2 regions of the Paenibacillus sp. FSL K6-0276 genome follow, and region 1 is predicted to be linked to the other one. Evidence: a T-box and tRNA genes for the amino acid it is inferred to sense, from the RefSeq annotation. Region 1 holds a T-box; the other holds one or more tRNA genes.

Region 1 (14,665 bases):
ACCAGTTGTTGTCTGCGGAGACCTAAACGTAGCCCATGAGGATATTGATATCAAGAATGCAAAGGCTAACCGAGGTAACTCCGGTTTTACCGATGAAGAGAGAGGGAAAATGAATACGCTGCTAGAGTCCGGCTTCATAGATACGTTTAGATATCTTCACCCAGAACTAGAAGGAGTATACTCGTGGTGGTCTTATATGCCGAAGGTGAGAGAGCGGAATGTAGGCTGGCGGATTGATTATTTCTTAGCTTCTTCTAGACTTGCGCCTAATGTACTTGATGCTCAAATCGATTGTCATATCATGGGCAGTGATCATTGCCCAGTAATCTTGAAACTTGCTGATTTTACGAACTAAATAAAGAGAGTTAAGGCCGCTAAGTTCCTGAGAGAGGACGAAGCGGCCTTTATTTTATGAAAGTAAACCTATTGTGTATTAAATTCTGCCAACGATCTCAACGAATTCAAGCGGGCCCATATTTACATTTAGCCGCTGCTTAAGGATTAGCATGTTCTCTAGAATTTTAATATCAAGTGTAATCAAGAAAGGCATTTCAACAAACAGCAAGGATAATAGAAGCTGATCTTCTGCAGACCAAGTAAAGCTGGACATGATCCGGTTCGTAGAAGACTCAAGGATATGTGCAAAGCTTTCGACCCATTGCCCTCGGCCAAGACGAATAACTTTTTGCTCACCATGCTCATCTACTAAAGTAAGTTCAGCTTCGTTGTTGTTAAAAGATATGGATAAGGTAGCTAGTGAAAATTGGTTGTTTTCGAACTTAAATGTTTGGCCGTTGATTTGCTCTTCTAGAATAGATGACAGTTGCAATTGTGGAGGATCAATGGATAAATTCTGTAATTTGTCAATCAAATTGGCTGTTGATGTTTGATCTTCCTGAAGGGGGGCTTCCTTCATGTTGGGTAGTAGATGCTCCCACACTTCATTCAATATACCCTGAATACTATTTGTTCCGGCAGTGATAGCAACTACAGCATCTTTTTCTGGAAGCACGATACAGATTTGACCGAATGCACCGTCTGCCCGGTAAGCTCCGTGCTGGCATTGCCAGAATTGATATCCATAGCCCATCGTCCAGTCATGATCGCCTTCGCCATTTGAAATGCGTTTAGAAGTGGCTTCATAGATCCACTCCTCAGGCAGAAGACGCTGATGATTCCAGATGCCTTTCTGCAAGTATAGCTGACCGAATTTAGCGATATCCTCTGTGGTTATGTTTAAACCGAATCCGCCTGTGTTGATTCCACGTGGACATGATTCCCAAGTTGCACCACGGATGCCAAGAGGCGTGAAGAGTCGTGGTTCTAAATATTTTAGCAGCGTTTCGCCGGTGACCTTTTGAAGAATTGCGGATAACATGTAAGTAGCGCCGGTATTATAGAGAAAGTGCGTTCCAGGTTCTTTTTCCACAGGGACCGTGAAGAAGGCTTTCACCCAATTTCCATCTGCACTTTGATGAAGTGAATCCATAGTATCCACGACTTGCCCTGTTCCCATCATCAATAGATGCTTAATGCTCATCTTGGATAAATTGTCCGTAATCTCTTCAGGTACATCTTCCGGGAAAAATGAAATGACCGAATCGTCGAGCGTGATTAACTTTTCTGTAACCGCAAGTCCGATAGCGGTTGAGGTGAAGCTTTTGCTAAGGGAAAATAACATATGTGGAAGGTCAGACTTATAAGGAGACCACCAACCTTCAGAGATCACATAACCATGCCGAAGGAACATAAAGCTGTGCAGACCTAAATTTTGATTCTCTACTGCACTAATAAAGTTGGATATTGCGGCTGATGAAATGCCCTGCTCTTCTGGAAGACTTCTAGTTAACTGCAAGCTACTTGTAGTTTCCATTCATTCATCTCCTAAATTTTGAGAATCCTTACCTTCCTATTCTATTATAAATTCCAATCTATAAACACCATATAAAAGAGAGCATTTTTAATCTTCTATAGGGCTGCTGTTTGAGGCATCGGAGATACGTCTTTTCTCTGGCCATGAAATAACATGCGAGGTTCGGCTCAATTTCTCATAAATTAGCTGATCGTCTTTTTTGAATATCTTAATGACCAAATGAATAAAGAAAGCTAGGTCTACCAGTAGAACAAGGAGATGAACAATCATATTCCATATGGATGACAGGTGTCCCGTCACGGCAGAATTGATGAGGAGAACGTGAACTCCAAGCATCACCCAATATAGCAGACCATATCTGATCAAAAGAGCCCAGAAAGATGCCCGATTACAGCTGTTCGTTACCCGAATACGTACAATCCATTTGCCTAAAGTCCGCCCACCTGTGAGAGATGGAATTAGCATGAAGTAAATACCTGTTGCAATCCAGAAAGCACTTCTTATATCGAATCCATAAAGTACACCGAATCCAATGATCCACACCATACTATCGATGAGAAAAGCAATCCCTCTGCGGGTGTAGGAGACTCTTTTGGCAGATCGATCGATATTCGTATCCAGTTGTTCTATACGTGGCAGCAACCCGTTGATCCAAATGGCAATTCGAAATCCAAAGATACCTCCCAGAGTGTTGGTAATTAGATCATCGACATCAAATAGACGGTAGGGATGGTCAAAGAATCCGTAGATACCTGTAACCTGAGTGATCTCAAAGGATAACGAAAGAAAAAAGGACAATAGAATACACACGCCCCAACGCGTTCGAAAATAATAGCCCAGAAACATTCCAAACGGCACAGTCATAGCGATGTTAAATATAACTTGTAAAAAAGCGGGTTCACGCAGTATCGACCAGTAAGTTGAGATCTGATCAGGTATGATCGATGAACCATCCACTATATCTTGTATGAATTGTAGAGGGTTGAGCTGAAAGATACTTCCAGAAGGTGCCACATTGTGCCGGGATGAAGGTAATGGCAGCAAAACGAGAAAATAAGCGTTCATCAGATAGAGCAGCAGTAAGTATAGGATTAAGGCTCTAAGCTTATGGATATAGCCGTGTCTACGGTATTGAACGATGAGAAAAGGTAGTGTGAAGATCAGCGCTGCTATAGGAAACATCATGAACGCATAAGAAATAGGGAATACATACGAATGAAACATAGGTCACCTGCCGTAGAATTTTTTTTTGTAAAAAGAATTGATTGTCACTAGTAAATTAGCTTTACCGGCTCATTATAAAATTTTATGATAGGGAACTCAACTTATTTATTCCACGCATCCGGCATACACATGTCTATAGAGGAGCGTGAAGATGATGGAGAAAAAGGTGCAGCAGTATTATCGACTGAAGCAAAAGCAAAAGGAAATCGAAAAAGAATTGGCGGATCTTCGTCAAGACATTCTAAGTTATTGTAGTGAGCAAGGGGCAACTGAGGCTGAAATCGGAAGCTACAAAGTGAAGCTAGTGCTGCAAAATCGCAAAGAATATGATGATCTGAAGTTATATGAAACCTTGTCAGACCCCGAAGTGTGGCGTATGCTCTCGAAATCAGACCCGGCGAAGGTGGCAAGTTTGACCAAGCTAAACGTAATCTCAGAGGACAAGATTATGCATACCTATTCTTTAAAGACCGTAACTTTGCTGCAGGTGGATAAAAAATAAGGGTTTACATGAGCGGTCCCTTAATGGGGGCCGCTTTATTTTATCGAATCGCAACTCTTAGCATTTTGCGTTAAAATAAGAAGTGAAGCTGACCGTCTGCTAATTAAGGAGCTCCGGTGCTTTGGTGCGACAGTAAAGCGACCATAGAGATGGAGGAAAAGAAATCATGAAAGATTTTGATGTAATGTTAGAGAAATATGCGAACCTGGTTGTAAAAGTAGGGGTAAATGTACAGCCTGGACAAGTCTTAATGGTGCATGCACCTATTGAAACTGCAGAGCTTACTCGCTTGATTGTAGGTAAAGCCTATGAAGCAGGAGCAAAATATGTAATTGTTGATTGGGACGATGAAGCGACTACACGTATTCGTTACGAAAAAGCTCCAGAAGATTCCTTTGATTACTATCCACAGTGGCAAGCAGAAATGATGGAGAAGTTTGCGGAAGAGAACGGCGCCATCTTACATATTAAAGTACCAGATCCGGAATTGTTCAATGGTATTGATTCTTCCAAAGTATCAAGAGCGGTTAAAGCGGCAGCTGTTGCTCGTAAGAACTACTCCAAATATACTCGTAATAGTAAAATCAGCTGGTCCCTCGTCAAGGCTCCAACGCGTGCTTGGGCGAACAAGGTGTTTGCCGATCTTCCAGAGGAAGAGCGAGTGGAGGCAATGTGGGAAGCGGTATTCCAGATGAATCGTGTAGGTAGCGATGATCCGGTAGCCGCTTGGAGAGAACATATCGGTCAATTGAAAGAAAGTCAGGATAGAATGAACGCTAAGCGTTATCAAAGCCTGCATTACCGCGCTCCGGGAACGGATCTACATGTGGAACTTCCGGAAGGCCATCTATGGCGTGGAGGCGGCGGAGAGAATGATCAGGGCGTCTATTTCGTGGCTAATATGCCAACAGAAGAGATTTATTCTATGCCCCATCGTACAGGAGTTAACGGTACGGTAAGAAGCACACTCCCACTGAATCTGAACGGACGTCTGGTCGAAGGACTTTCATTTACTTTTAAAGATGGAAAAGTAGTAGCATATGAAGCTGAATCCGGACGTGAGCATCTGACCTCGCTGCTGGAAACGGATGAAGGCGCGTCCTATTTAGGAGAAGTGGCCCTGGTACAGCATGATTCTCCCATCTCACGTCTGAACCGGATTTTCTATAATACCGGGATTGATGAGAATGCCTCCTGCCATTTCGCGTTGGGAAGTGCCTATCCTGTCAATATTGAAGGCGGCACAAAGCTTACGAATGAAGAGCTTGTGGCACGAGGTGCTAATGTCAGCTTAACGCATGTCGATTTTATGATTGGCTCTGCTGAGCTGGATATTGATGGAGAGTTAGCAGATGGCACGATTGAACCGGTATTCCGTATGGGAAATTGGGTGCTGTAAGGTATAAATTTAAGGTCGTAATCTCGCTTTAGGAGGTTGCGGCCTTTTTCTTTGGTGAAAGGATTTATGTAATAGAAAGTATTTTAATTGCCATGTATTATCGGTTAGGGTTGTGTCCTTTTTATAAACTGGTAAGCTTATAGTAGACCTTCTTTCTAGAAGGCCTATATTGTTATGCAAAGGAGACTTCAGCCATGAATCATATGCCTTTACTAGTTGTTAGAGATGGACGGATTGCTGATGGGAGGGAAATCTACTATGAGCCATAGCTTTTTTGGAACAGGTCGAGGAGAAAGGGGAAGTAAAATGGATATTAGAGAAGTGGATTTGCCTGGTATTGGTCGTAAATACTGCATAAACACACGCTCGGGAGAGAGCTTAACCATTGTGATTCATAATGATGAACGGCGTGAATTGTATCATGTGACCGATGGAGGTAACGAAACCCTGTCCAATGTGACGTTGGATGATGAAGAGTCAAGAACTGTATCGGCAATACTTGCTGGTATTACTTATAAGCCTAAGGCAGTCGAAGTCGAGGAGAGTTTGTTTGAGGACCTGATTGTAGACTGGCTCAGGATTAATCCTTCTTGTCCTTTGATTGGTAGAACCATAGGGGAACTTGAGATCAGAGAACGTACGGGCGCAGCGATCATCGCTGTTGTAGAAGCGGACAAACGTAAAGTCCTAAACCCTGGTCCAGAGTATTGCTTCAAGGAGGGATCGACGCTTGTAGCTGCAGGTGATGCGAAGCAATTTAATACCCTGAAGCGGTTGATGTCAGAGGATGCTCTAATTAAATAATACTTTCTCAAAAAAACAGCCGGAGCGCTCTTCAATAGAGAGTCCGGCGTTTTTATTGTTTATACTGATCACTTTTATTTTGAAAAATAATTAAGGCACATGGCCTCACGTACTTCTTTCATCGTTTCTTGTGCGATGTCGCGGGCACGTTTAGTTCCGGATAATAAGATATCCTCAACAACCTTGGGTCTAGCAGCATAATAGGAGCGACGCTCACGCATAGGTTCAATTAGCTGGTCTAGAGCCGTCGTGATAAGCTGCTTGCAGGCAGAACAACTTATACTGCCGCTTTCGCAACCTTCGCGAATTTCTGGGGCGCTATGTGAACGGAAAGCGCGGTGATAAGCATAAATGGGACAAATATCTGGATGCCCAGGATCATTTTTATGAACACGGGCTGGGTCGGTTGTGGCTTTACGGATCTTGAAGGTGATCTCTTCCTTCGTGGAGTCCAGCTCGATGGCATTGCCAAGGCTTTTACTCATTTTAGCGTTTCCATCTGTTCCCACTAGTCTTGGCGTCTCGCTGATGAGCGCTCTGGGCTCCACAAGGATGGGGCTGTACAACTCGTTGAATCTACGTACGATTTTGCGAGTTAACTCCAGATGGGGGAGCTGGTCTTCTCCTACAGGAATAATCGTCGCTTTACAAAATGTTATATCCGCAGCCTGACTAACTGGATAACCAAGAAAACCGTAGTACAGCTCATCTAAGCTGGAATTCTTCGATTCGGCTTTAATTGTAGGATTGTGCCGCAACGAATTCACAGTGACAAACATGGAGAATAGGACGGTCAGCTCAGCGATCTCTGGGATCATGGATTGAATAAATATTGTAGCTTTATCCGGATTTATACCCGCTGATAAATAGTCTAATGTGATTTCATTCAAGTTTTGACCAAGGAGTTGAGGCCGATCAAAGTGAGTCGTTAGCGCTTGAATATCTGCTAGAAACACAAAAGTATCATATTGCTCCTGTAGCGCCACTCGGTTCTGTAAGCTGCCCACGTAATGGCCAAGGTGAAGCTTTCCAGTCACTCGATCTCCAGTTAATACACGTTCTTTTATCATTTAAATTCCTCCTGTTTTGTTGCTTCTGATTAACATTGAGTCGCCACCACCAGCCATCATCCATGGCCATCACCTCCTTTAAATGACAAAAAAACCTCATCCAATAAGGACGAAGTTGTCGTGGTACCACCTTAAATGATCGCGTCACCACCATACGTTTCGTTGGCTTTACGATCTTCTCTTACCTGTACGAAAGAGGGTTATAAATGATCTCGGATACAGGTCCCTTGATAACGGCGGGAATCCCGGCTATCCCTACAACATCCTAACAAGATGGTTCGGAAGAGCAACTCTAAAGGCCATTCGATCAAGCGCTGGACACCGGTTCGCAGCAACCACCGGCTCTCTGAAGTCCATGTTCGGTTGTCTACTTACCCTTTGTCAGCGTTGTTCATGATATTTGGATTATTATAATTCTGAAGAAGGATTCTGTCAATAGGTGGAAACTAGATAGTGATAGACGAAGTATCTAGGTTTATATGATCTAGCAAGGTATAACTTAAATTGTATATAATCATCAGGAATTAAGTCCAATCTATCACTTCGGGTTTTCAATATAATACTGTATAACCTTGAAATGGAGTGATGATAAATGGCGACAATTATAAGTTATGGTTCACAGGCAAAAATCCCCTTAGACCCGTTTACTACTGTTACAACGGTTGCAGGGATTCCTGGAGCTGGAGCGGGACTAGCCACAGCGCAAGTAAATATTAGTCCGGCTAATCCAGCCTCTTTCTCCAGTAGAGTCGAGTTAAATGGTAGTTTTAGTCTTACTGCACTTGCTAATAGTCAATTTTTTGTTTTAATCCGACGTGCTGGAGTCGATATTTATAGATCCTTTTTTAGTTTTACTGCAACTAATGATATTCAATTAAATGTTCTGTGGGTGGATGGCCCTTATATTGGAGTCCACAACTATGAATTGGTCATTCAAAATGATAGCAACTTACCTATAAATCTATTTGGACCCATATCATTCACAGCAACTGCTATTGGGGGAGATGGCGTAATTTAAGTTATGGGACAGTTGAATCGATCTGATTTAACTGTCCTTTTTTTCATGGGCGTATAATTAAAACCTCAACTCTCGCGGCATAAATCTCCAAACAAACCCCAACCATTAAGGAAGGGGTTCTTAAAAGAGTGAACTTATGGCTCCTCTTGTTATTTATTTAAAATATTGTCCTCTAACACAGCATATTTATCGCCATACTGCTTAATGATATGTTGTTCTCCCCAATTACATAGAGAAGTCAAAATGTCGCTTAAACTATCACCATACTCACTAAGTTCATATTCCACTTTTGGTGGAACCTGATTGTATACGATTCGGTTGATGATTCCATCGGCCTCTAACTCTCGCAGCTGCTGTGTTAACATTTTTTGAGTAATCCCGGGCATCAACTGTTTTAGTTCCGAAGTGCGTTTTTTGCCATGTGTTAAGTGACAGAGAATCACACATTTCCATTTCCCTCCAATGACTTCGAGTGTGGCCTCAACGGAAATATTGTATTTTTTCTTGATGGTTGTCATGATATCCTCCAATCTATAGGTACTTTTTAGTGCCTATGGTACTTTTAAGTGCGTACTATTGATTATGTCCAATTTTAACTATCATAACATTTATCATTCATTTTTTATAGAATGTTATAATCTTAAAGTGCTCAGCTCCAAAAAAGTTAATACAAATAAAAACCGTTTCTATACCCTCCCCGTCTTAATCTATGAAAGGTTGAGGAGAGGGGGCTAAGGAAGGAAATGACGATGACTAATGCAGAAATGAAGAAAGTAACGATTCTTGATACTCGGTGCGAGACGGATTTTTACGATTCTTTATTGATACATAGAGAACAATTATACAGTATTGCCTATAGCTACTTGCGTAACCGAAACGATGCGCTGGAAGCAATGCAGGAAATGACCTGCCGGGCCTGGATTAAAAGAAAAACATTAAAGGACCCCAAAGCGTTCAAATCATGGATTATTCGGATTCTGATCTATGTCTGTATAGATGAACAAAGACGAAGAAAACGTTCCATGCCGCTGGTAGATGAAAGAATAGGAGAGCAGATTACGCACATTGGCCATCATCGAATGGAAATGCTGTGGGCACTCGAGCAGGTTAAGCCCAAGTATCGCCATGTGCTGCTGTTAAAATACTACAATGATATGACTTTGAGCGAGATCGCTAACATTATGAATAAACCCGAGGGTACGGTTAAGACATGGCAGCATAAAGGACTAAAGCAGTTAAGAACCATCATTAAGAATCGGGGTGATTGGAACCATGAGTAGTCAGGAGGAGCTTGCCTTGTTAATCGATGCTGAACGGATCCCGCAGGAGCAAAAAATGGAGAGTGCGGCCGCACAAATCTATGCCATACAAGCAGGACTCGAACTAGGTAAGAAACGTGGCAAAAAGCTAATATTCGCAAAAAGCGCGATGGCTGTATTGACTGCTGCAGTTATGGTCGCAGGATTACTATTCTTCAATCCATCCCAATTGCTACCACAGCAAGCCACAACAAGTAATGAATTCAGTGACTGGGGCGAGCTGGAATCTTTTAAGAAAGTAGCTTCGTCTGATATAGATGCTCTTACTTTAGAGTCAGCGATCCGTAATGATTACGTGCAGATCGTGAATAAAAGTACTGAGAAAAATGGGTATAAAATCACTCTGAATGCTGTGATCGCTGATGAAAATAAAATCATAATGCTGTATACAGGGACTACAAGCGATGGGCAGGAAATTTACAGCGTGAATAGTGTGTGGCTGACAGATGCTGTATCAGGGCAGAGCATAATAGATGAAAATGGCTATAGAAATGGAATGGGATCACATGCTGAGGATAGTATTTATACATGGCTCGGAAAAACAATATATCCACTAGATAAGAATAAAGCATTTCCAAAAGAGGTGGTTGCTAATTTTCAGATTGCGTCAGTGGACCCAGGAATGCTAGCAAAACCGAAAACGGGAACTAATCTAGCGGACATACGATATTCTGATCGTTTAAAGATAAACTTCACGATTGATTCGAAATTTTGGGAGCAGAAGACAGAGACACTAGTTCTAAATCAACCTTTTATGATGGATGGGCATGAAGTGAATCTTGCACAAGTGGAGCTTTCTCCGTTAAGTATAGTAGTCAAATATACGCTAAGTGAGGATTTAAAAACTAATTGGGAGATCAGGAATGAATTATTTGGAAAGACCCCGAGTGAGCTTACATCGCGGGTTGGGAAGCACGAAGTGGAAAATAATTCGATTGGTGGAAGGGGTAGTGAGGATGGATTTAAAAGCTACTTTAGTAGCAACGTATTGGATCACCCGAAATCCATTCGATTGAAGCTTGATGCGGGATCTGATCGCGAGAATGATGAGTATATTGATATTCTGAAAAAATGAGAAGTAAGAGCTTCGAGCTGAATGTGCAAAAACTGTATCAGAATTCGGAATACAGACGTAAGGCCGCTAATAGCGGCCTTTTGTGTATTTTGAAACAGAATGCAATTTTGATAATACTCTATCACTAAACCTTACGAACCTTGCGGACCGTATTGCAGCTATTTGTGTTTTTTAGACCATTTTGCTGATCTATCGGACTGTATAGCGCTTATTAGTCTATATTCACACTGGAATTGAGCAAATTTGGATGAATAGCTGCATCTGAGTCCGTTCGCACAACGAATTGCCGCGAATCTTCGAAATAAGGGCTCCTGAGTCCGATTCATTGAATGCTTGCCCGTAGAGTGCAGAGTTACCGCCGTCTGAGGCACCTGTTTGATTCGCTAGATCTTCTGTAGTGTAACCTATTACAATATTATAGGCATGTGCATTACCGCTCCGAAGACGAGGCATACGATCTTGAATATCTTTATAGTAGTTGTGATGGAGGGTCACAGAAAGAAGCGCATTATCGCTGCGAATTCTGTTGCGCCTATTAAATGTCCTTTTTTTAAATAATGCTATAATAACTCTTTGAGTGTGCTGAGCTGAATTCTGATCTATATGAACTAGGGGTGATAGATTTGAGCGTAATCCGTATGGAGAACGTAACTAAGAAATATGAGAATACATTGATTTTTCGAGATATTTATTTTCGAGTTAGTAAGGGCGAACGGATTGGGTTAATCGGACGAAATGGTGCGGGGAAGTCTACTGTTTTTAAACTGATGATGGGTAAAGAGGAGCCAACAGCAGGGAAAGTAGAGTTAGATCCCAATGTGAAGATCAGTTATTTCTCTCAATTCTCGGAGCTTTCCGGCTCCTTGTCTGTACAGCAAGAGTTAGAATTGTGCTTTGAGCAGGTAGCGCTTATCGAACAGGAGCTTAACCAAATCGGGGAACAGCTTGGACTAGTGACGGATGATGTACAGATGAATACACTTTTAGAGCGGCAAGCGGCGCTTTTTGAACAAATGGATCATTTGGATGGCTGGAATGTATCCGTCGAAATCAACACTGTCCTGACCAAGTTGGGCTTCAATGAAAGATCACGGCATCAACCAGTCGATGAGTTATCTGGAGGCTGGAGGAACCGTGCAGCACTGGCTAAAGTCTTAATTGAAATGCCCGACGTCGTATTGCTCGATGAGCCAACTAACTTTTTGGATATAGATGGGATCGTATGGTTGGAGCAGTGGCTGCACCGTTTTAATGGGGCAATGATACTGGTCTCACATGATCGGCAATTTATTGACAGGGTAGTCACGCGGACGATTGAAATTGAGAATTATCATTTTCAGGAATATGAAGGCAATTATACCGATTATGTTCGTAAAAAGAAGATGCGCAAAAAGGTGCTCGACCGTCAGTTTGAGTGGGAAGAAGAGCTTCTGCTTATGGAGTCGGAGGCAATTGAAACCCGTGGTAATAAAAAGTCTTCTAAGGATCGACTATCACGTAAGCTAACAGATATGAAAAAGCGTGTGGAGCCTCATCCAGTGAACGTACTGATCACCGATATCTACAGTAATTTACGTTTTCCGGACAAGCTGGGTGAAGTGAAAGGAATTGGACAAAGCTATGATGGTCGGACGATATTCCAGAACATCAGCTTCGATATTCAAAAGGAAGATCGGATAGCTATCGTGGGGCCTAACGGCAGCGGGAAATCGACACTTATTAAGGTATTGACTGGGCAAGAAGAGCCTGAAACGGGTGAAGTAACTTGGGAACGCGGGGTTAGCTATGCTTATTTCAATCAGATGTGGGACGAACTGGATGTTAAGGATACTGTCAGTCATGCTGTAAATGTGTATGGGCTGGGACTCGACGCTCCACGGAAAAAAGTGAACAAATTTCTATCCATGCTGCAATTCTCAGAAATGGATTTAAGCAAAACGATCGGCAGTCTGTCAGGAGGACAACAGGCCAGAGTAGCGTTAGCAAAATGCCTTCTCTCTGGCGCGGCTGTCATTATTTTGGATGAGCCAACGAATCATTTGGATTTGACGAGTATTCAGGTGATGGAGCAGGCGCTCATTCATTTCCCTGGAGCCGTAGTTACCGTCAGTCATGACCGCTTCTTCATCGATAAAATAGCTACCAAAATGCTTACCTTTGACCCTGAAGTAGGGATCACAGAGCAGAATGTCTAGGATTATGCTGGGAGTCGGATGACCACGGTCGTCCCTTCCCTACTTGACTGGTGATTTCAATCCCAAACTGTTCACCAAAATGAAATTGAATACGATCATGAACATTTTTTATACCAATATGAGCTTCATCTAGGGTGTCTGATGGTTGAGAGAGACGGAAACGTAGCTGTTTAAGTTTCTCTTCATCGATGCCAATCCCGTTATCCATAACGATAATTAGCATGTCATCCCCCGATATCATTGAGGATACTTCAAGGAGACCTGGTTCACTTCGACACTCCAGTCCATGGACAATAGATTCTCAACGTTGGGTTGAAGGGAAAAGTGCATGACTTTAACCATTTCGCTATGAGGTTCTAGCTGTTCAACATATTGAATTTTGTCCCCGAAACGTAATTATTGGATCTTTACATACAGCCGGACGTGCTCAAGTTCTTTTCGCAGGGTTACGGTTATCTTTCCGGTCTGGATATGAATCCGAAACAATCTACCTACAATCCCCACCATTTCGCCAATCTCACGCTGTCCATTGATGATGGCTTTCATCTGAATAGATTCAAGTACATTCGCAAGGAAATGCGGATTGATTTGGCTTTTGAGGGCGCCGTACTGGGCTACTTTTTGCTGTGCTTTGGCCATTGAAGATCTCTCAATATAATTTTGGAGGTCTTTCACCATTTTTACGGATTCCATTATACAGAACACCAAACTCATCTTGACGATCACTATACAAATCCACATCAAAGTTTCTCCATCCCCACCAGCTTGACCTTCCGGCAAGTAAATGTACCGGTTATGGACTTATTAAACGGGATATTCCTGGATCAGCTATATTTATTACGCCAACCCTAGATGAAGTGAAAGCAATTGTCTCTGCAAATGCGGACATTGTTGCATTAGATGTTACAAATCGGGAAGGTCGCTTAGAGTCGGGATCGTAGATAACGACGTGAATGTATTAGCATTGACGGAGAAATATCTAGGTTCATGCAAAGATGTGAATGACTTTATTTGTGTTGCGCTTGGAACGGGTGTGGGAGGGGCAATTGTCGTAGATGGACGCCTTGTTCATGGAACTTGGGGTGTGCTGGAGAGTTAGGGCATATGTCTGTAGATTTCAAAGGACCTATTTGCGTTTGTGGAGGAAAAGGCTGCGTAGAACATTATGCGTCAGGCACAAGCATTGCTCGTCGAATGCAGGAGAAACTAATTTTAAACAAGCTGCCATTTGATAACTTAGACTCACGAGACGTAATCGCGAGATGGAGGGAAGGAGACCCTCTAGCTATAGAAGTAATGGAAGAAACAATCGCTGCACTTGGATCTGGTTATTGTTATTGGTGGTGGAGTAGCTGAAGCAGGTGGGTTATTATTCGAAGGAATAAGAAGAGAAGTGACTACGAGAACGATGCCCTCGATACAGAGCAACGTTCGGATTGAAGCAGCCTATCGTGGCAATTCATGTGGAATGATCGGTGCAGGGTTACAGATCTGGGAGTACGGTGTCTCAGTCATTTCTTCTTACACTGAAGGATCCATCGAAATCTCTTGATTAAATAGAATATTTTACCGATAATGTTAAAGGGGATGAGAGTAAAAAGACGACAACGTCTTTTCTTTTGGGTTCCTAATCCGTTTATAAGGAGTGATGATGTTTGAGTACGAACAACACCACATTGAAGTCCGAGAGAGGTCAGTATTCGTAAGGGAAGAACACCTCTCAATGACTACGGGAGGCACTATCGGAAATGATGAATTTAATGAACATGGTACGGGGAACAGAGAACGATCTACCCGCCAAAGAGATGATCAAGTATTGGAATCATGAGCCTGGAACTATGAAGTTAGTGAGGGCTAGCAGTAATTTTATTTATACGTTTCAATGGAATAGTAAGCATTATTATTTAAGGTTTACTCACGAAGAGGATAATACCGCAGAGAATATCCAAGCTGAACTAGATTTTATGATGTATTTATTGGAACAGGGCTATGAGACCGTAGCGCCAGTACGCTCCAAGCAAGGGAATTGGATTGAGACCCTTTCAACTGAAAAAGGCAAATATCACGGGGTTGTTTTTGAACAAGCCCAAGGGGAGTACGTTCCACTTGAAGAGATGTCGGAGCTGCAGTTCCAACATTGGGGTCAAACACTCGCGCGATTGCATAATTTATCCGAAACTTATGCT
Region 2 (14,665 bases), 2.7 Mb from region 1:
TATGAGGAACTAACTGTAAGCACTGAGACCTTAGAGCAACGAGTTGAGCTTGTTCTTCTAGCGTGTGAATTTGGAATTATGTCCAAAATGACGGATTGTTGTGCTTTGCTCTTTAATATTTTGAATAGTCGTAAGGAAGCATGGAGCATAAAAGAATTACTACAGCATTCTGGTCTGTGTCAATTAGAGGCTGAGTTACCTCTGGTATTACGAAAGCTTGTTTCTCGTTCGCTAATCCGTGAGATTACTTCATGGGCCGACGGTTACAGGGGAGAGGGGCATGCGATCCGATATACATTATAGAGATGAATTAGATGCAGTATATGGTGATTAACTATAGAGAAGATAAGTAAGGATAGGGAGGGCTGAGCACTCTCTTTTTTGTTTGCTTACTAATATGAAACACTCATATTTATTCATTAAAATTAATGGTTGACTCTTTCCTAGTTCATGTGTTAAATTATAACTCGTCCCTCTGACACAGAGATATGCTTTCGAAAACATTCGAAAGACAACCGAAAAAAGAAATCAAAAAAAAGGTTGACTAAAACGAGGACGCTGTGATATATTATAAAGGTCGCTGCTGAACAACGACAACGGCGAAATAAACAGCTTGATCTTTGAAAACTGAACAACGAGTGAGTAGGAAATCACGAAAGTGAAATCCAAAATTAGAGAATTAATTTTCTCGTCAGATGTTTCAAAATGAGCATATCGCTCTTTTCAATACTAATTGGAGAGTTTGATCCTGGCTCAGGACGAACGCTGGCGGCGTGCCTAATACATGCAAGTCGAGCGGAGTTATTTTGAAAGCTTGCTTTCAAAATAACTTAGCGGCGGACGGGTGAGTAACACGTAGGCAACCTGCCCCTTAGACTGGGATAACTACCGGAAACGGTAGCTAATACCGGATAATTTCTTTTTTCTCCTGAAGAAAGAATGAAAGACGGAGCAATCTGTCACTGAGGGATGGGCCTGCGGCGCATTAGCTAGTTGGTGGGGTAACGGCCCACCAAGGCGACGATGCGTAGCCGACCTGAGAGGGTGAACGGCCACACTGGGACTGAGACACGGCCCAGACTCCTACGGGAGGCAGCAGTAGGGAATCTTCCGCAATGGGCGAAAGCCTGACGGAGCAACGCCGCGTGAGTGATGAAGGTTTTCGGATCGTAAAGCTCTGTTGCCAGGGAAGAACGTCCGGTAGAGTAACTGCTATCGGAGTGACGGTACCTGAGAAGAAAGCCCCGGCTAACTACGTGCCAGCAGCCGCGGTAATACGTAGGGGGCAAGCGTTGTCCGGAATTATTGGGCGTAAAGCGCGCGCAGGCGGCTATTTAAGTCTGGTGTTTAAACCTTGGGCTCAACCTAAGGTCGCACTGGAAACTGGGTGGCTTGAGTACAGAAGAGGAAAGTGGAATTCCACGTGTAGCGGTGAAATGCGTAGATATGTGGAGGAACACCAGTGGCGAAGGCGACTTTCTGGGCTGTAACTGACGCTGAGGCGCGAAAGCGTGGGGAGCAAACAGGATTAGATACCCTGGTAGTCCACGCCGTAAACGATGAGTGCTAGGTGTTAGGGGTTTCGATACCCTTGGTGCCGAAGTTAACACAGTAAGCACTCCGCCTGGGGAGTACGGTCGCAAGACTGAAACTCAAAGGAATTGACGGGGACCCGCACAAGCAGTGGAGTATGTGGTTTAATTCGAAGCAACGCGAAGAACCTTACCAGGTCTTGACATCCCTCTGAATCCACTAGAGATAGTGGCGGCCTTCGGGACAGAGGAGACAGGTGGTGCATGGTTGTCGTCAGCTCGTGTCGTGAGATGTTGGGTTAAGTCCCGCAACGAGCGCAACCCTTAACTTTAGTTGCCAGCAAGTAATGTTGGGCACTCTAGAGTGACTGCCGGTGACAAACCGGAGGAAGGTGGGGATGACGTCAAATCATCATGCCCCTTATGACCTGGGCTACACACGTACTACAATGGCCGGTACAACGGGAAGCGAAACCGCGAGGTGAAGCCAATCCCATCAAAGCCGGTCTCAGTTCGGATTGCAGGCTGCAACTCGCCTGCATGAAGTCGGAATTGCTAGTAATCGCGGATCAGCATGCCGCGGTGAATACGTTCCCGGGTCTTGTACACACCGCCCGTCACACCACGAGAGTTTACAACACCCGAAGTCGGTGGGGTAACCCGCAAGGGAGCCAGCCGCCGAAGGTGGGGTAGATGATTGGGGTGAAGTCGTAACAAGGTAGCCGTATCGGAAGGTGCGGCTGGATCACCTCCTTTCTATGGAGAATCGTCTTCTGCAATGAAGACATTCAAATCGGAAGTTTAACTTCCAAAATACTCACTCGTTGCTCAGTTTTGAGAGTTTAAGCTCTCATCTTTAAACTTGATCCTTGAAAACTGGATACCGAAACGAATTTGCGTTTTAGAACATCTTTTAGCAACTTGTGTAAACAAGTAAAAGTTATTAGTGAATACAATGGAATCCGAAAGAAGTAACGTGTGTTGAATTCATTCAATGTACAATATTTCTCCTCCGGAGAAAATTGAGGTTAAGCTAATAAGAGCACACGGAGGATGCCTAGGCGCCAGGAGCCGACGAAGGACGTGGCGAACAACGAAACTGCCTCGGGGAGCTGTAAGCAAGCTTTGATCCGGGGGTGTCCGAATGGGGAAACCCAGCTGTGGTAATTCGCAGTTACTCATCTCTGAACACATAGGAGATGTAGAGGCAGACCAGGGGAACTGAAACATCTAAGTACCCTGAGGAAGAGAAAACAATAGTGATTCCGTCAGTAGCGGCGAGCGAACGCGGAACAGCCTAAACCTAAGAGCTTGCTCTTAGGGGTTGTGGGACGTCTCACATGGAGTTACAAAGGAATATGGTAGGTGAAGAGGTCTGGAAAGGCCCGCGATAGAGGTAAAAGCCCTGTAACCTAAACTGTGTTCTCTCCGAGACGGATCCCGAGTAGTGCGGGGCACGTGAAACCCCGTATGAATCCAGCAGGACCATCTGCTAAGGCTAAATACTACCTGGCGACCGATAGTGAAACAGTACCGTGAGGGAAAGGTGAAAAGCACCCCGGAAGGGGAGTGAAATAGAACCTGAAACCGTGTGCTTACAAAAAGTCAGAGCCCTATCTATGGGTGATGGCGTGCCTTTTGTAGAATGAACCGGCGAGTTACGTTTAACATGCAAGGTTAAGTCGAGAAGACGGAGCCGCAGCGAAAGCGAGTCTGAATAGGGCGATTTAGTATGTGGACGTAGACCCGAAACCGTGTGATCTACCCCTGTCCAGGGTGAAGGTGCGGTAACACGCACTGGAGGCCCGAACCCACGCATGTTGAAAAATGCGGGGATGAGGTGGGGGTAGCGGAGAAATTCCAATCGAACTCGGAGATAGCTGGTTCTCCCCGAAATAGCTTTAGGGCTAGCCTCGGTATAAGAGTAGTGGAGGTAGAGCACTGATTGGTTGCGGGGCCCGCAAGGGTTACCAAGATCAGTCAAACTCCGAATGCCATATACTTATTGCCGGGAGTCAGACAGTGAGTGCTAAGATCCATTGTCAAAAGGGAAACAGCCCAGACCATCAGCTAAGGTCCCCAAGTGTGTGTTAAGTGGGAAAGGATGTGGAGTTGCACAGACAACCAGGATGTTGGCTTAGAAGCAGCCACCATTGAAAGAGTGCGTAATAGCTCACTGGTCGAGTGACTCTGCGCCGAAAATGTAACGGGGCTAAACACACCACCGAAGCTATGGCTAGATACGTATGTATCTGGGGTAGGGGAGCGTTGTATGTGGGTTGAAGGTGTACCGTAAGGAGCGCTGGACAGCATACAAGTGAGAATGCCGGTATGAGTAACGAAAAGATCAGTGAGAATCTGATCCGCCGAAAGCCCAAGGTTTCCTGAGGAAGGCTCGTCCGCTCAGGGTAAGTCGGGACCTAAGGCGAGGCCGAAAGGCGTAGTCGAAGGACAACAGTTTGAAATTACTGTACCACCGTAATCCGCTATGAGCGATGGGGTGACGCAGGAGGGTAGTGACGCGGACTGATGGATATGTCCGTCTAAGCAGTGAGGCTGATGTGTAGGCAAATCCGCACATCATTAAGGCTGGGCTGTGATGGGGAGCGAAAATTACAGTAGCGAAGGTCATGATCTCACACTGCCAAGAAAAGCCTCTAGCCAGGAGAAGGTGCCCGTACCGCAAACCGACACAGGTAGGCGAGAAGAGAATTCTAAGGCGCGCGGAAGAACTCTCGTTAAGGAACTCGGCAAAATGACCCCGTAACTTCGGGAGAAGGGGTGCCCCGGTAGTGTGAATAGCACGAGGGGGCCGCAGTGAAAAGGCCCAAGCGACTGTTTAGCAAAAACACAGGTCTGTGCGAAGCCGCAAGGCGAAGTATACGGGCTGACGCCTGCCCGGTGCTGGAAGGTTAAGGGGAGTGGTTAGGGGTAACCCGAAGCTATGAACCGAAGCCCCAGTAAACGGCGGCCGTAACTATAACGGTCCTAAGGTAGCGAAATTCCTTGTCAGGTAAATTCTGACCCGCACGAATGGCGTAACGACTTGGGCGCTGTCTCAACGAGAGATCCGGTGAAATTTTAATACCTGTGAAGATGCAGGTTACCCGCGACAAGACGGAAAGACCCCATGGAGCTTTACTGCAGCTTGATATTGAATTTGGGTACGATCTGTACAGGATAGGTGGGAGCCGTAGAAATCGGAGCGCAAGCTTCGGTGGAGGCGCCGTTGGGATACCACCCTGATCGTATCTAGGTTCTAACCTAGTACCCTAATCGGGTACGGGGACCGTGTCAGGCGGGCAGTTTGACTGGGGCGGTCGCCTCCTAAAGAGTAACGGAGGCGTTCCAAGGTTCCCTCAGAATGGTTGGAAATCATTCGAAGAGTGCAAAGGCATAAGGGAGCTTGACTGCGAGACCTACAAGTCGAGCAGGGACGAAAGTCGGACTTAGTGATCCGGTGGTACCGCATGGAAGGGCCATCGCTCAACGGATAAAAGCTACCCTGGGGATAACAGGCTTATCTCCCCCAAGAGTCCACATCGACGGGGAGGTTTGGCACCTCGATGTCGGCTCATCGCATCCTGGGGCTGAAGTAGGTCCCAAGGGTTGGGCTGTTCGCCCATTAAAGCGGTACGCGAGCTGGGTTCAGAACGTCGTGAGACAGTTCGGTCCCTATCTGTCGTGGGCGCAGGAAATTTGAGAGGAGCTGTCCTTAGTACGAGAGGACCGGGATGGACGTACCGCTGGTGCACCAGTTGTTTCGCCAGAAGCATGGCTGGGTAGCTACGTACGGACGGGATAAGCGCTGAAAGCATCTAAGCGTGAAGCCCCCCTCAAGATGAGATTTCCCAATTAGTAAGACCCCTTGAAGACGACGAGGTAGATAGGTTGGAGGTGGAAGTGCAGTAATGCATGGAGCTGACCAATACTAATCGGTCGAGGGCTTATCCTATACTTAAAATGCAAATTCGATTCGGATTCAGTTTTCAGGCGATTAAGCCTGGTATGAATATTCCCTGATAGCTCAGTTGGTAGAGCACTCGACTGTTAATCGAGTTGTCACAGGTTCGAGTCCTGTTCGGGGAGCCATATGGAGAGGTGTCCGAGTTTGGCCGAAGGAGCACGATTGGAAATCGTGTAGGCGCCACAAGCGTCTCGAGGGTTCGAATCCCTCTCTCTCCGCCACAAATTTTTAATTAGTATGGCCCGTTGGTCAAGGGGTTAAGACACCTCCCTTTCACGGAGGTAACATGGGTTCGAATCCCATACGGGTCACCAAATTTTCACTTGATTTTACCTAGTGAACTTTGGTACAATAACAATTGTTGTTTACGGAGGCTTAGCTCAGCTGGGAGAGCATCTGCCTTACAAGCAGAGGGTCGGGGGTTCGATCCCCTCAGCCTCCACCATATTGTATTACTAACGACGCGGGGTGGAGCAGCCCGGTAGCTCGTCGGGCTCATAACCCGAAGGCCGCAGGTTCAAATCCTGCCCCCGCAACCAATTTTACTTAAGCAATTATATCTTTTGGAACCGTGGTGTAGTTGGCCTAACATGCCTGCCTGTCACGCAGGAGATCGCGAGTTCGAATCTCGTCGGTTCCGCCATTTTTATCTTGGCTCGATAGCTCAGTCGGTAGAGCAGAGGACTGAAAATCCTCGTGTCGGCGGTTCGAATCCGTCTCGAGCCACCATGATTTTCACAAAAGAATGAGTGCCATGCCGGTGTAGCTCAATTGGTAGAGCAACTGACTTGTAATCAGTAGGTTGGGGGTTCAAGTCCTCTCGCCGGCACCATCCTTGGAGGATTAGCGAAGTGGCCAAACGCATCAGACTGTAAATCTGCTCACGTAAGTGTTCGGTGGTTCGAATCCATCATCCTCCACCAGTTTTTAGGGGCATAGTTTAAAGGTAGAACAACGGTCTCCAAAACCGTTGGTGTGGGTTCAATTCCTGCTGCCCCTGCCAAGTTCTTTTATAAAGTTTAATATGGCGACCGTGGCGAAGGGGTTAACGCACCGGATTGTGGTTCCGGCATTCGTGGGTTCGAGACCCATCGGTCGCCCCATTTACTTTAACAAAGAAGTATGGCATCAAAATTCAGTATCATATGGCGACTGTGGCGAAGGGGTTAACGCACCGGATTGTGGTTCCGGCATTCGTGGGTTCGAGACCCATCAGTCGCCCCATTTTACTTTAAAATGTTATTGGGGATTAGCCAAGCGGTAAGGCAACGGACTTTGACTCCGTCACTCATAGGTTCGAATCCTATATCCCCAGCCATTTTATGCGGACGTGGCTCAGCGGTAGAGCATCGCCTTGCCAAGGCGAGGGTCGCGGGTTCGATTCCCGTCGTCCGCTCCATATTTTACATGGCGCCATAGCCAAGTGGTAAGGCAAAGCTCTGCAAAAGCTTTATCCCCAGTTCAAATCTGGGTGGCGCCTCCATTAATTTCATATGTGCCGGCGTGGCGGAATGGCAGACGCGCTCGACTCAAAATCGAGAGGGAAACCGTGGAGGTTCGAGTCCTCTCGCCGGTATATCAAAAAGGTTTGTAAAGTCGCTTGTATAAGCAACTTTACAAACCTTTTTTCTTTATGTCTCTGAAGTTTCATTCATAAGCCGTTGAATTAGAGTAGTCTCTAATCAACGGCTTTTTTATGTGAAGTGGAGTGAATTGTAGGTTTAGTGACTGCTTAGTCGGAATGCTCGCGGTGTGAGACCAACTTCACGTTTAAACATATTGCAGAATTGAGCGTCATTCACAAACCCAGCAGCAGCAGATACTTCAGAAATATGCATTTGGGTATGTCGCAAGAGAGACTTCGCATAATCCAGACGCTTCAATAGTAGATAGCGTAGAGGTGAAGAACCGAATCGCTCTTTAAATAAATGGCGGAAATGATCATAGCTGTATCCAGACATCTCAGAGAGTGCTGCAACCGATAGTTTATTGCGGTAGTGCTCATTCATATAGTTTAGAACATATTGTATTCTGTCTTCAGTTGGAGACTGAAAACCAGAAGCGCTAAGAAGTCGTATCAGATGAACAGTAATTTCGCTCATTTGCAGGTTCAATAGTTCGGAGAATCCATCTTGCTTGCGCGTAAACTCTGCTTTCATTCGAAGCAAGATTTGTAAAACAGTATGGTCTTTATCATCTTCAAATACACCTAAAAAATTCTTCATATTCGGGTGATTTGAATGGAAACCTACAAATAATACATCTGCATTCTCACGATGATGTTCGTCATGTTTATGATTGGGTGGCACAAGCGCGAATGAAGATGAACGAAAATGATAACTTCGCGGGCCCACATTGGTTGTTCCTACTCCCTGTATATAATAGACCAGTTCATAGCATTCATGCTGATGGGGAGGAATATAAGTGTTTAGCTCATGTGTTGCGCTTACAATATATAGAACACGATCCATGATGACCCTCCCATATTTGTATTTTAGCCGAATCATACAAAAATGTAACCGAAATCATATAATTATTTTCAATAATATTTGTTATGATCGTATCAATAAATCCGGAAGTTCGCAACCTGACTGGCCACCTCGTTCGGGAATTGAACGGATTATAGGATAATTTAACAATATTATCACTTTTTTTAGCGAAATCCTTAAATTTATTAGATTTAAGATGCTTTGATTTGCAAAAAGTGAGTTTCTAGGCTTAATCGTGAATTATACAATGGACTAAGATGGGGATTTTGCGAGTTACTAACCAACTATAAATAGGGGTGAATAGAAAAATGAAAAAGAAAGTTCTCTCTTTGTTGTTACTTGTAGTAATGGTAATGGTCACAGCTTGTGGAAATAAAACGTCTAATAACGGCTCTGCTGCGAATGCAGGATCAAATGCGGCTGAAGGTGGAGAAACAGGTTCAGGGGATAAACTCAAGGTTGTATTGCTGATTCCGGGAACACTTGGGGATAAATCATTTTTTGACTCCGCAAATAACGGTCTGCAAAAGGTTAAGAATGAACTAGGTGCAGAAACAAAGGTTGTTGAAATGGGCGTTGATAAAACGAAATGGGAGCCTACGTTTAACGATATCGCCGCTGAGGATTGGGATGTTATTATTTCTGGCGGATCAGAAATTACAGAGATGTTTAATGCAACGGCTGAATTATATCCAGATAAAAAATTCATTAACTATGATACCGATATCGATGAAGCACCAGATAATATGTACAACATGTCTTATGCGACAAATGAAGTATCTTTTCTGGCAGGTGCTGTAGCGGCGCTAGCTACACAATCTGACATGCCTAATGCTAATCCTGAGAATGTGATCGGTTTTGTAGGCGGCATGGACATTCCAGGGATTAACGCTTTCTTGGTGGGTTACATTCAAGGTGCTCAATATGTTGATCCTGATGTGAAGGTGGCTGTGTCGTACGCTGGTGATTTTGTTAACCCGGCTAAAGGCAAGGAGCTTTCGCTAATTCAATATAACTCCGGTGTGGATGTTATTTTTAACGTAGCTGGGGGTACAGGCCTAGGGATCTTTGATGCAGCTAAAGAGAAGAAGAAATATGCTATCGGTGTAGACTCCGATCAGGCGATGTTACTTAACGATACGGATAGCGAAAAAGCGAATTTAATCGTTACTTCTTCTATTAAAAAGATTGATACAGCTATTCTAGGTGCAGTGAAGAAATTACAAGAGGGTACGCTTGAAATGGGCAAACGTGATGTTTTGAGTTTTGTAGATGATGGTGTAGGTATTGCCGAGAATGATATCTATAAAAATGTATTTCCAGCCGATCTTCAGGCCAAAGTTGAAGAAGTGAAGCAGAAGCTGATCAATAAAGAAATTAAGGTTGATAATGCGATGGGTATGGAAACCACAGAGATAGAAACTATCCGCAACGCAGTTAAACCTTAAGCCTAAGATCAGCATTATAGTGATAAACCTACAGTTGGAGATTCTTCTAGGTCAGAGGAATTCCAGCTGTATATTTTTGCAGACCTCCAAGTCGAAAGGCGTTGAGACTATGAACAAAGCTCTGCTGGAAATGCGAGGAATTACCAAGGTGTATCCCAATGGCGTCGTTGCAAATAAAGACGTGCATTTTTCTTTACGTGAGGGAGAAATTCATGCGATTGCGGGCGAGAACGGCGCTGGTAAATCAACTTTAATGAAGATTATGTTCGGCATGGAAGAGCCTAGTGAAGGTGAAATCTATATCAAGGGTGAAAAAGTGAAGCTGCAATCCGCTCAGGATGCCATTGATAGAGGGATCGGTATGGTTCACCAGCATTTTATGCTGGTCCCTTCTTTTACGGTAGCAGAGAACATGGTGCTGGGTATGGAGCCTCGTAAAGGCGTCGGCATCAATTATGCAGAAGCTGTACGCATGACCGAAGAGACTGCAAAGAAATACAATCTAGCCGTCGATCCTAAAGCAAAAGTGGAGGATCTCACTGTTGGTATGAAGCAAAAGGTTGAGATTCTGAAGGCGCTGCTGCGTGGAGCGAAAATCCTAGTTCTGGATGAGCCGACCGCGGTGTTGACCCCACAGGAAACAGAGGAACTGTTCCGAGAGCTTAAACAATTAAGAGAGCTGGGTCATACGATAGTTTTTATATCACACAAGTTGAAAGAAGTTAAAGCGATCTGCGACAGAATTACGATTATGCGTAGTGGACGTAGTGAAGGGGTCTTCCAAACGAAGGATGTCACGGAGCAAGAAATCTCGCGACTCATGGTGGGCAGAGATGTCGTGTTGAAATATGACAAGGAGATGCTGTCTATTGGCGAGCCGGTACTCACTGTGCAGGGTTTAGGTGTAAATGATGCACACGGCAAAGCGTTGCTATCAGATATCAACTTTGCGGTACGCGGGGGACAGATTGTCGGGATTGCTGGCGTAGAAGGGAATGGGCAGACACAGCTCATTGAGGCTCTTACGGGTAGCCTAAGAGGGGTCTCAAGCCAGGGCTCTGTGCTAGTGAAGGGAAAGGATATTCGTGAATCGGATATTTTGGATATTCGTAAGCTAGGCGTTTCCTATATCCCAGAGGATCGGATGCATCAAGGGATAGCCAGTGATGCGAGTATAGCGGATAATCTGCTGTCCACTCAGTATCGTACAAAAGCTATGAATAAAGGTCCTTTTTTAAATGGATCACGAATTGCCAAGCTTGCAGTATCACTTATAGAGGAATTTAAAGTCCGCTGTTCGGGACCTTCTCAGCCAATAGGAATGTTATCAGGTGGTAACATGCAGAAGGTTGTCGTAGCTAGAGAGTGTTCTACTGAACCGCAATTGCTTATAGCAGAGCAGCCGACGCGGGGTGTGGATATAGGCGCGGCGCAGTTCATACATCAGAAGCTATTGGAGCTACGCTCAGACGATTGCGCCATTTTGCTAGTGTCAGCAGATTTAAATGAGATTTTAGAGATCAGTGATAGTCTACTAGTGATGTATGAAGGAAAGATTGTCGCCTTTTTCGAGGAGCCTTCTAAGGTTAGTGAAGAAGAATTAGGGCTTTATATGCTAGGGATTCATCGACAGGACGAGGAGCAAATCAGGAGGGCCGTAAATCATGTTTAAAGTAAAATATTTTGAATACATTCGAACATCGGCAGTAATCGTAATTGCACTCGCTATTGCTTTTCTGATCATCTCATTGGTCAGTAATCAGCCGGTGAAGACGATTGGTATATTCCTATTTGAGCCGCTATCCAGTAAAGGACATATCGGTAATGTGATTGAGATGGCCATTCCGCTCATGTTCACAGGGCTAGCAGTTTCCTTGTTGTTCCGGGCAAATATGTTCAACTTGGGAGCTGAAGGGATTTTCTATTTCTCCGGTGTTGTAACTTCCGTGTTGGCTATTCATTTGACGCTGGACGGCTGGTTGCATCCGATAGTAGCTATTGCTGCGGGTTCTATTGTAGGTGCGTTGCTCTCCGCAATACCCGGGATCCTCAAAGCCAAATGGAATGCCAATGAGCTCGTTACATCCTTGATGTTCAATAATATTTTGTTTGGAGTAGGTTTATATCTACTGAACTATCACTTACGTGATGCCAAAGCGTTCGCCAATGTATCCTACAAATTCGAGAAAACGGCACTGCTGAGCAAGATGGTACCTGGCACCCGTATTCATACCGGACTGATCATCGTGATCGTGCTTATTATTGCAGCACATTTATTCCTATACAAGACTAAATGGGGATACGAGCTGAGAATGACAGGCATCAACCGGAACTTTGCACGTTATTCAGGCATGAAGACAGCGAAGGTTATTATACTGGTTCACTTGATTGCAGGTTTTATCGCGGGGATGGGTGGTTCCGTAGAAGTGCTAGGGATGTATAACCGATTCCAATGGACTTCGTTACCAGGTTATGGCTTAGATGGTGCCCTTGTAGCGATGTTAGCCAAGAATAATCCGCTATCCGTAATCGGTGCTGCATTGTTCCTTGCGTATATCCGGATCGGAGCCGACATGATGGCACGTCTATCTGATGTACCTTCAGAGATGATTTCTATCATACAGGCGATTATCATTCTTCTGATTTCGGCTGAGCAATTCCTGAAGTTCTGGAAAAATCGGATGCTCTTGAAGGAGGCGAAGGAAGCGTGAACAGCTTGTTTGATGTGATTTTTACGACTGACTTTGCCTTCTCTGTCCTTCGAGTGACGACACCGATTCTATTCGCTGCACTGGGAGCGCTAATCTCTAATAGGGCTGGAATCATCAACATCGGTATGGAAGGCATCATGCTTGTCGCGGCTTTAGCTGGTGTCATTGTAAGCAGCTACACGCATAGCGCGTGGGTAGGTTTACTTGGGGCTGTGATGTCTGGAACATTGATCGCTGGAATATTAGCTTTTTTCACACTGAAATTCAAAACACATATCATTCTCGGTGGCATAGCTATTAATATGTTCGCTTCGGGGGGAACCGTGTTTATTCTTTATCTACTTAGTGGAGACAAGGGATCTTCTACTTCTCTTGCGAGTAAAGTGCTACCAAGTGTAGAGATTCCTTTGCTTAAGGATATTCCGGTACTTGGGCCTATTCTATCAGGGCATCACATTTTGACATATGTATCTATCATTGCTGTGTTTGTTGTCTACTATCTCTTAAACCGTACACCGCTTGGTCTTCGCATTCGTTCAGTGGGTGAAAATCCTCATGCGGCTCAATCCGTGGGTGTAAGTGTTGTGAAAATACAGTATATGGCTTTGCTGCTTAGTGGATTTTTCGCTGGTTTAGGTGGTGCTTACATGTCGATGGGTTACCTGTCACTCTTTACCCGCGATATGATCGCTGGTCGGGGCTGGATTGCGATTGCCGCAGAGTCTATGGGTAGAAGTACGACAGTGGGTACGGCGCTGACCTCTCTATTATTTGGTACGGCAGACGCGTTATCGAATGCGCTACAGGTCCTGAAGATTCCTGCTGAACTGATCGCGACGCTTCCTTATGTAGCAACGGTAATTGGACTTGTGATCTATGCCGTATCTGAGACACGGAAAAAGAACAAAAAGCTTAAAAGTCCGCTAGTGAAATAGCGATAGGAGTAACGAGGATCTATACAACTAAGGAGTGAATTACTATGCGAACACCTATTATTATTGACTGCGACCCAGGGCATGATGACGCAATCGCTATCCTGCTTGCAATAGCAAATTCGGAGAAGCTGGATCTGCGCGGGATTACAACGGTCGGTGGAAATCAGATTCTGGACAAAATCACGGAAAACGCACTTAAGGTAATCAGCTTTGTGAATGCTGAAATTCCTGTAGCCAAAGGGGCTGCTGGTCCGTTGTTCGGCAAGCTTGTTACAGGTGAGGAAGCGCATGGTGAATCTGGCATGGACGGCCCACTATTGCCACCAAGTAAATTCCGGCCTGTAGAAGAAGGTGCTGTAGAATTTATGCTGAATATCATCCGTTCCTCGGAGGAGAAGATTACACTCGTACCGATGGCTCCCTTAACAAATATCGCTCTGCTAATCACAGCTTATCCAGAGATTAAGGAAAGAATTGAAAAGATTTCGCTGATGGGCGGCGGAATTTCTTATGGGAATGTAACCTCTACTGCGGAGTTTAATATCTATGTAGATCCTGAAGCGGCTCGTATCGTATTTGAATCGGGTATTCCGATCACGATGAGTGGTCTGGATGTGACCGATAAGGCAGCAATTTTCGAAGATGAGATCGTAGCATTGAAAGAGCGTGGTCCTGTATCAACTATGGTCGGAGAGCTGCTAGATTTCTATTCGATTTACGGGAAGAAAATGGGCTATGTTGGCAGTGCGCTACATGATCCATGCGCTGTTGCTTGGCTGCTGCACCCAGAACTGTTTGAATCCGAGCATCTGTATGTAACGGTGGAGACCGAAGGCAAGATGACGCGGGGAATGACGGTTGCGGACAAAAGGAAGAAGACGGATCGTCCAGCGAATGTAGAAGTGCTGGTTGGAGTAGACCGGGAAGCGTTTATGAAGTTGATCTTTGACTCACTGGAAAAGCTTGATCAAGAACTGCTGCTTGCGGCTGAAGGGAAGTAACTTATGGCAGGATGGGAGAGACTTCAAGAGACGGTTCAGTTTGAATTGGTTCAACGTGGAGAAGAAGGCTGCCAGATCGATGGCTTCGCGGAAAAGCTAACTGCTGCAGGAGAAGACGAGATTAAGCTGATGCAAGTATACAACGAGCTAATGGAGCTCACCATTGCTGAGGACTTTCCTTATGAAGAGCCTTCTTCACTGGAGGAGATTCGTCGTCTACGTCCAGAAGGTCCACGCAAGCTGCATGCTGAATGGAGCGAAGCGGAGTGGAGAGACAAGTTCTATGGAGCTTGGCTGGGTAGAAGCGTCGGTTGCGCACTCGGAAAACCACTAGAGTATTGGGACTACTTATACGGTAAAGATGGACGTCCGGGCTGGGAGAATATTGAGCTGTGGTTCCGGGGTGCCGATGCATGGCCAATTACTGGCTATACGCCTGGGCATTCACGGGCAGAGGCAGAATATGGTCTTGGCTTAAGTGAATGGACATACGCTAGTACCCAAGAGACTATTAAGTTTATGGAAAGTGATGATGATATTCGTTATACGGTTCTGGGCCTTATGCTGCTGGAGCAGAAGGGG

Evidence for each region. A T-box is a leader RNA that pairs with one kind of tRNA and senses whether it is charged. The one in region 1 lies ahead of trpS (tryptophan--tRNA ligase), so its partner is inferred to be a tRNA-Trp.
Region 2: it has a tRNA-Trp gene. The T-box ahead of trpS (tryptophan--tRNA ligase) is inferred to sense a tRNA for this amino acid. The anticodon was not compared.

The regions. Positions count from the first base shown of each region.
Region 1 is NZ_CP150276.1:2,607,546-2,622,210, forward strand. It holds gene MHH52_RS12030 (exodeoxyribonuclease III) at 1-355, shown strand, start outside; gene MHH52_RS12035 (serine hydrolase) at 434-1,873, opposite strand; gene MHH52_RS12040 (VanZ family protein) at 1,961-3,097, opposite strand; gene MHH52_RS12045 (hypothetical protein) at 3,252-3,599, shown strand; gene MHH52_RS12050 (aminopeptidase) at 3,766-4,998, shown strand; gene MHH52_RS12055 (cation:proton antiporter regulatory subunit) at 5,257-5,802, shown strand; gene trpS (tryptophan--tRNA ligase) at 5,877-6,872, opposite strand; T-box leader at 6,975-7,266, opposite strand; gene MHH52_RS12065 (hypothetical protein) at 7,465-7,890, shown strand; gene MHH52_RS12070 (winged helix-turn-helix transcriptional regulator) at 8,040-8,408, opposite strand; gene MHH52_RS12075 (sigma-70 family RNA polymerase sigma factor) at 8,634-9,170, shown strand; gene MHH52_RS12080 (DUF4179 domain-containing protein) at 9,163-10,284, shown strand; gene MHH52_RS12085 (ABC-F family ATP-binding cassette domain-containing protein) at 10,908-12,479, shown strand; gene MHH52_RS12090 (hypothetical protein) at 12,460-12,702, opposite strand; gene MHH52_RS12095 (histidine kinase) at 12,876-13,172, opposite strand; gene MHH52_RS12100 (hypothetical protein) at 13,283-13,420, shown strand; gene MHH52_RS12105 (ROK family protein) at 13,429-13,578, shown strand; gene MHH52_RS12110 (ROK family protein) at 13,798-14,031, shown strand; gene MHH52_RS12115 (GNAT family N-acetyltransferase) at 14,228-14,665, shown strand, end outside.
Region 2 is NZ_CP150276.1:5,315,222-5,329,886, reverse strand. It holds gene MHH52_RS25080 (nucleotidyltransferase-like protein) at 1-303, shown strand, start outside; rRNA gene MHH52_RS25075 (16S ribosomal RNA) at 731-2,288, shown strand; rRNA gene MHH52_RS25070 (23S ribosomal RNA) at 2,559-5,487, shown strand; tRNA gene MHH52_RS25065 (tRNA-Asn) at 5,549-5,624, shown strand; tRNA gene MHH52_RS25060 (tRNA-Ser) at 5,628-5,720, shown strand; tRNA gene MHH52_RS25055 (tRNA-Glu) at 5,739-5,813, shown strand; tRNA gene MHH52_RS25050 (tRNA-Val) at 5,869-5,944, shown strand; tRNA gene MHH52_RS25045 (tRNA-Met) at 5,962-6,038, shown strand; tRNA gene MHH52_RS25040 (tRNA-Asp) at 6,065-6,142, shown strand; tRNA gene MHH52_RS25035 (tRNA-Phe) at 6,153-6,228, shown strand; tRNA gene MHH52_RS25030 (tRNA-Thr) at 6,256-6,331, shown strand; tRNA gene MHH52_RS25025 (tRNA-Tyr) at 6,337-6,422, shown strand; tRNA gene MHH52_RS25020 (tRNA-Trp) at 6,429-6,502, shown strand; tRNA gene MHH52_RS25015 (tRNA-His) at 6,527-6,602, shown strand; tRNA gene MHH52_RS25010 (tRNA-His) at 6,648-6,723, shown strand; tRNA gene MHH52_RS25005 (tRNA-Gln) at 6,743-6,817, shown strand; tRNA gene MHH52_RS25000 (tRNA-Gly) at 6,824-6,898, shown strand; tRNA gene MHH52_RS24995 (tRNA-Cys) at 6,909-6,982, shown strand; tRNA gene MHH52_RS24990 (tRNA-Leu) at 6,997-7,075, shown strand; gene MHH52_RS24985 (AraC family transcriptional regulator) at 7,221-7,970, opposite strand; gene MHH52_RS24980 (BMP family ABC transporter substrate-binding protein) at 8,297-9,436, shown strand; gene MHH52_RS24975 (ABC transporter ATP-binding protein) at 9,513-11,108, shown strand; gene MHH52_RS24970 (ABC transporter permease) at 11,101-12,147, shown strand; gene MHH52_RS24965 (ABC transporter permease) at 12,144-13,082, shown strand; gene MHH52_RS24960 (nucleoside hydrolase) at 13,127-14,083, shown strand; gene MHH52_RS24955 (ADP-ribosylglycohydrolase family protein) at 14,087-14,665, shown strand, end outside.